Linked DNA regions of Thermus thermophilus. The main gene of each other region encodes a partner of the protein of the gene in region 2 in a complex. Links are inferred from orthologs where the notes say so. Each region holds a gene or a part of one and is shown on either strand. Other genes may lie near its edges. The genes, in order: metK and groL.

Region 1 (3,195 bases), 140 kb from region 2 along the record:
TACTGGGCCTCGAGGCCGGGGGGCGTGGACCCCGTGGACCGGGTCTTCCTGCCCCTGATGGGGATAGGCTTCCTCCTCCTCGCCCTTCTCCTTTGGCGCCTTCCTTCCTCGGCCCGGTGGGCCATCCCCACCGCCCACGCCCTCGTCGCCTCCTACCTCCTCTCCACCCTGGGCTACCAGCTCCTCTTCCAGCCCAACCCCATGGGCCTCTCCCCCGCCGCCTTTTGGGTGCCCTTCTTCTACTTCTCCAGCTACCTCTTTTTCCCCGCTCGGAAAGCGGTACGCCTGGCCTTCCTCTACCTCATGGCTCTTTTCCTCCTGGCCCTACTGGGCACCTTCCGAGGGCACTTCCAGGCCATCCACCTCAACGCCTTAGCCCAGTTCTTCGGGGCCAACCTGGCCTACGTGGGCCTCCTCTACCTGCTGGTGCAGCTGAAGGAAGGGTATCTGGAAGCCCAGCTGGACGCCTACACGGATTTCCTCACGGGCCTTCGCAACCGGCGCTACCTGGAGCTGGTGCTGGAGCGGGAGCTATTCCGCGTGCAACGCTACGGCCGCCCCCTCTCCCTCGTGGTCTTGGACCTGGACGGCTTCAAGGGGATCAACGACACCTACGGCCACGAGGTGGGGGACCGGGTGCTCAAGGCCCTGGCGGCTTGCCTCGAGGGCCACGTGCGCCAGAGCGACCGGGCGGTGCGCCTGGGAGGCGAGGAGTTCGCCGTGGTTATGCCGGAAACCTCCTTGGCCCAGGCCATCCACTTGGCGGAGCGGCTCCGCCAAAAGGTGGCGGCCCTGAAGGTGCCCCCGGTGGAACACCTCTCCGCCAGCCTGGGCGTGGCCCAGGCCAGCCCCACCGACTCGCCCCTCTCCCTCCTCCGCCGGGCGGACGAGGCCATGTACCGGGCCAAGCGCAAGGGGAAAAACCGGGTGGAGGCGGCCCCCAAATAAGTGCCCCACCGCGGCTTTCGCCGCGGTGGGGGCCCCAAAAGCTCTTCCTAAGCGCACGGACGCTTACCCCTATGCTGGCCTAAGCCCGCATGGGGTGGCCTCAAAGCCCCGCCTCCCGCCTCAAGGCCTCCACCCGGTCCGTCTCCTCCCAGGGGAAGCCCGGGCGGCCGAAGTGGCCGTAGGCCGAGGTGGGGGTGTAGATGGGCCGCAGGAGGTCCAGCTCCTCAATGATGGCGAGGGGCCTCGGGTCAAAGACCTTCTTGGCGATCTCCGTGAGCTTCTCGTCGGGCAGGACCCCGGTGCCGAAGGTCTCCACCCTGAGGGAAACGGGCCTGGCCTTGCCGATGGCGTAGGCGAGCTCCACGAGGGCCCTCCTCGCAAGCCCTGCCGCCACGATGTTCTTCGCCATGTAGCGGGCGTAGTAGCTGGCGGAGCGGTCCACCTTGGTGGGGTCCTTGCCGCTGAAGGCCCCGCCCCCGTGGGGCACCGCCCCCCCGTAGGTGTCCACGATGATCTTCCGGCCCGTGAGGCCGGTGTCCGCGTGGGGGCCGCCCAGGATGAAGCGGCCCGAGGGGTTGATGAGGTACTCCGTCTCCCCGTCCTTCAGGTACTCCGGGGGGATGGCCTGGCGCACCACCTCCCGGATCAGGTCCTCCCGCAATTGCTCCTGCTCTACCTCGGGGGAGTGCTGGGCGGAGACCACCACGGTCTTGACGTAAAGGGGCTTATCCCCCTCGTAGACCACGGTGACCTGGGCCTTGCCGTCGGGCCGGAGGTAAGGCAGGAGCCCCGTCTTCCGCACCTCGGCGAGGCGCATGGTGAGGCGGTGGGCCAGGGTGATGGGAAGGGGCATGAGCTCGGGGGTCTCGTCGGTGGCGTAACCGAACATGAGCCCCTGGTCCCCCGCCCCCACCCGGTCCAGGGGGTCCGTGGACTTGAGCACCCGCCACTCGTAGGAGAGGTTGACCCCGCCGGCGATGTCGGGGGACTGCTCGTCTATGGCGGTGAGCACGGCGCAGGTGTCGGCGTCAAAGCCGTACTTGGCCCGGGTGTACCCCACCTCCCGCACCGTCTTGCGCACCAGGTTGGGGATGTCCACGTACCCCTCGGTGGTGATCTCCCCCGCCACGAAGACGAGCCCGGTGGTCACCAGGGTCTCTGCCGCCACCCGGGCCTTCTTGTCTTGGGCGATGAGGGCGTCCAGGATGGCGTCGGAGATCCGGTCGGCCAGCTTATCCGGGTGCCCCTCGGTAACCGATTCAGACGTGACCAGCCTCAACGCGCGCACCTCCTTTACCCCGATGCCCCCTTCGGGGCAACCCTGATAGTATAGCACCCCCCCTTTTCCGTCCAGGGAGGTAGGATGGGGGCCCGTGAAGGACCCCAAGGCCCCCATCGGCGTCTTTGACTCCGGGGTGGGGGGGCTCACGGTGCTCAAGGCCCTCCGCCGCCTCCTGCCCCGGGAGGAGTTTCTCTACTTCGGGGACACGGCCCGCGTGCCTTACGGCGGCAAGCCCCTCGCCATGGTGCGCCGCTTCGCCTGGGAGATCGCGGGCTTCCTCCTGCGGCAAGGGGTGAAGGCCATCGTGGTGGCCTGCAACACGGCGAGTTCCGCCGCCTTGCCTGACCTCGCCGAGGACCTTTCCGTGCCGGTCTTCGGGGTGGTGGAGCCCGCCGCCAGGGCCGCCCGGGGCTTCCGGAAGGTGGGCCTCATCGGCACCCAGGCCACCGTGGAAAGCGGGGCCTACCCCAGGTACGTGGACCTGGCCTGGGCCCAGGCCTGCCCCCTCTTCGTCCCCTTGGTGGAGGAGGGCCTATGGGACGACCCCGTGGCCCTCCTCGTGGCCCGCCACTACCTCGAGGACGCCCCCAAGGACCTCGAGGCCCTGATCCTGGGGTGCACCCACTACCCCTTCCTCAAGGGGGCCATCGGCGCGGTCCTCCCTGGGGTGGTCCTCCTGGACTCCGCCGAGCTCACCGCCCAGGAGGTGGCGAGGGCCCTCGAGGCCGAAGGGCTCCTCAACCCGGAGGGCCGGGGCCGGACCTTCCACTTCGTCACCGGGGACCCGGAGGCCTACCGGGCCTTGGCCGAGCGCCTGGGGGAAAGGGTGGAGGCCGTGCACCGGGTGAGCCTGGAGGAGCTTTAGGCCCGCCCGGGGAAGGGGTAGGCTTAGGGCATGCCCAAGAAGCCCCTCATTGACCAGCTCCACCACGAGGACAGCTGGCGCCTCTTCCGCATCCTGGCGG
Region 2 (3,283 bases):
CCCCACCGCCCACCCCTTTGAGATCGCCATCGGCCCCGGGGACGTGCGCATCACCACCCGCTACTATGAGGACTTCTTCAACGCGGGCATCTTCGGCACCCTGCACGAGATGGGCCACGCCCTCTACGAGCAGGGCCTGCCCAGAGAGCACTGGGGCACCCCGAGGGGGGAGGCGGTCTCCTTAGGCGTCCACGAGTCGCAAAGCCGCACCTGGGAGAACCTGGTGGGCCGCTCCTTGGGCTTCTGGGAGCGCTTCTTCCCCCGGGCCCAGGAGGTCTTCGCGAGCCTAGGGGACGTGAAGCTCCAGGACTTCCACTTCGCCATCAACGCCGTGGAGCCCTCCCTCATCCGGGTGGAGGCGGACGAGGTCACCTACAACCTCCACATCCTGGTGCGCCTGGAGCTGGAGCTCGCCCTCTTCCGCGGGGAGCTCTCTCCCGAGGACCTGCCGGAGGCGTGGGCGGAGAAGTACCGGGACCACCTGGGCGTGGCCCCCAAGGACTACAAGGACGGGGTCATGCAGGACGTCCACTGGGCGGGGGGGCTTTTCGGCTACTTCCCCACCTACACCTTGGGCAACCTCTACGCCGCCCAGTTCTTCCAGAAGGCGGAGGCCGAGCTCGGCCCCCTGGAGCCTAGGTTTGCCCGGGGGGAGTTCCAGCCCTTCCTGGACTGGACACGCGCGCGGATCCACGCCGAGGGGAGCCGCTTCCGCCCCCGGGTCCTGGTGGAGCGGGTCACGGGGAAGGCCCCGAGCGCCGGGCCCTTCCTGGCCTACCTGGAGAAAAAGTACGCCGCCCTCTACGGCTGACGCCCTCCCTGGCCCTTAGAAAGGGGCCGGGCCCTCGGGGCCCGGCCCCTCTAGCCGCTAGGGCTTAGAAGTCCATGTCCCCGGCGCCCGCGGAGGCGGGGGTGGACTCCTTCTTCTCGGGCTTCTCCGCCACCACGGCCTCGGTGGTGAGGATGAGGGCGCCGATGGAGGCGGCGTTCTGCAGGGCGGAGCGGGTCACCTTGGCGGGGTCCACGATGCCCGCCTCCACCATGTCCACGAACTCCCCGGTGGCGGCGTTGAAGCCGTAGCGGAGGTTCTTGGTCTCGGCCAGGATCTGCTGGACGATGACGGAGCCCTCGTACCCGGCGTTCTCGGCGATCTGGCGGGCGGGCTCCTCCAGGGCCCGGCGCACGATCTTGGCGCCCGTGGCCTCGTCGCCCTCCAGCTTCTTGATGAGCTCCTCCACGGCGCTGATGGCCCGGAGGAGGGTCACGCCACCGCCGGGCACGATGCCCTCCTCCACCGCGGCCCGGGTGGCGTTCAGGGCGTCCTCAAAGCGGTGCTTCTTCTCCTTGAGCTCGGTCTCAGTGGCGGCGCCCACCCGGATCACGGCCACGCCACCCGCGAGCTTCGCCAGGCGCTCCTGGAGCTTCTCCCGGGCGTACTCGCTGTCGGTGGTCTCCAGCTCCTTCTTGATGCCGTTGATCCGGGCCTCAATGTCCTCCTTCTTGCCCTTGCCGCCGACGATGGTGGTCTCGTCCTTGGTGATGCGCACCCGCTCGGCCCGGCCCAGCATGGAGAGGGTGGCGTTCTCCAGCTTGAAGCCGAGCTCCTCGGAGATCACGGTGCCGCCGGTGACCGCGGCGATGTCCTTGAGCATCTCCTTCCTGCGGTCACCGAAGCCGGGGGCCTTCACCGCGGCCACGCTCAGGGTGCCCCGGAGCTTGTTGACCACCAGGGTAGCCAAAGCCTCGCCCTCCACGTCCTCGGCGATGAGGAGGAGGGGCTTGCCCGTCTGGGCCACCTGCTCCAGGATGGGGAGGAGCTCACGGACGTTGGAGACCTTCTTCTCCACGATGAGGATGAAGGCGTCCTCGAGGACCGCCTCCATCGTCTCGGGGTTGGTGACGAAGTAGGGGGAGATGTACCCCTTGTCAAACTGGTACCCCTCAACGAACTTGAGCTCGGTCTCGAGGCTCTTGGACTCCTCAACCGTGATGATGCCCTCCTTCCCCACCTTCTCCATGGCGTCGGCAATCAGCTTGCCGACGTCGGGGTCGTTGGCGGAGATGGTGGCCACCTCCTCAATGGCCTTCCGGTCCTCCACGGGGATGGCGAGGGCCTTGATCTTCTCCACCGCGGCCTCCACCGCCTTCTCAATGCCCCGCTTGAGGGCGAGGGGGTTGGCCCCGGCGGCCACGTTCTTCAGGCCCTCCCGGACGATGGCCTGGGCGAGCACGGTGGCGGTGGTGGTCCCGTCACCGGCCACGTCGTTGGTCTTGGAGGCCACCTCCTTGAGGAGCTGGGCCCCGATGTTCTCCAGGTGGTTCTCCAGCTCAATCTCCTTGGCCACCGTCACCCCGTCCTTGGTGATGGTGGGGGAGCCGAACTTCTTCTCCAGGACCACGTTCCGGCCCCGGGGGCCAAGGGTCACCTTCACCGCGTCGGCTACGGCGTTCACGCCACGCTCCAGCGCCCGGCGAGCCGCCTCGTCAAACACCAGGATCTTCGCCATAGTCCACCTCCTTTACTGCAGGACCGCAAGCAGGTCGCGCTCGGAGAGGATCACGTACTCCTCGCCGTCAATCTCAATCTCGGTGCCGCCGTACTTGGCGAAGACCACGATGTCCCCCTCCTTCACCTCGAGGGGCACCCGCTGGCCGTTCTCCAAGACGCGGCCCGTGCCCACCGCGATCACCTTGCCCTTCTGGGGCTTCTCCTTGGCGGTGTCGGGGAGCACGATACCGCCCTTGGTCTTGGGCTCCTCCTCAATCCGCTTCACCACGACCCGGTCGCCTAGGGGCTTGATCACCGTCTTCACCTCCGCGGCCATATCCACTCCCTCCTTTGACGCCCAAAGGGTGAGAGTGTCAAACCAAGGGTCATTATCCCGGCCTGGCGCCCCTTTGTCAAGGGGGTTGAGGGGAGGGTTATAAGGGTGCGCCCCCCGAACGCTGCCGCAGGGCCTCGTAGAGGAGGAGGGCGGCGCTCACCGCCACGTTGAGGCTGTCCGCTCGCCCCCGCATGGGGATCCGCACCCGCACCTGGGCCCGCCTCTTCCAGGCCTCGGGGAGGCCCTTGTCCTCCGCCCCGAGGAGGAAGGCCACCCCTCCCCGGTAGTCCCCCTCCCAGTAGAGCCTCTCCCCCTCGGGGGTGGCCGCCACCAGGGGGAGGTTTTGTTCCTCCAGGAAGCGGGCCGCCTCCTCCTCCGCGACGGGGTAGACGGGGAGGGCGAAGACCGCCCCCGTGGAGTTGCGGATGGCCTGGGGGCTATAGAGGTCCACCCCCTCG

Evidence for each region.
Region 1: the proteins of groL (region 2) and metK are in contact, whole or in part, in a cryo-EM structure (PDB 8P4O), measured with the Escherichia coli proteins. The link is inferred for Thermus thermophilus from one-to-one orthologs.

The regions. Positions count from the first base shown.
Region 1 is NZ_AP025158.1:255,783-258,977, reverse strand. What follows is about bases 139-3,025. They hold metK (methionine adenosyltransferase), read right to left. Parts: upstream 2,228-3,025; coding sequence 1,049-2,227; downstream 139-1,048. Other genes in these bases: murI (glutamate racemase), read left to right, coding at 2,322-3,025; TthTMY_RS01550 (GGDEF domain-containing protein), read left to right, coding at 139-948. Also shown: more of TthTMY_RS01550, read left to right, coding at 1-138; more of murI, read left to right, coding at 3,026-3,095; TthTMY_RS01535 (TIGR00730 family Rossman fold protein), read left to right, coding at 3,126-3,195. UniProt on the Escherichia coli protein: Catalyzes the formation of S-adenosylmethionine (AdoMet) from methionine and ATP.
Region 2 is NZ_AP025158.1:119,712-122,994, forward strand. The notes cover bases 192-3,166. They hold groL (chaperonin GroEL), read right to left. Parts: upstream 2,508-3,166; coding sequence 876-2,507; downstream 192-875. Other genes in these bases: TthTMY_RS00740 (thermostable carboxypeptidase 1), read left to right, coding at 192-811; groES (co-chaperone GroES), read right to left, coding at 2,520-2,825; TthTMY_RS00755 (TrmH family RNA methyltransferase), read right to left, coding at 2,923-3,166. In the rest of the region: more of TthTMY_RS00740, read left to right, coding at 1-191; more of TthTMY_RS00755, read right to left, coding at 3,167-3,283.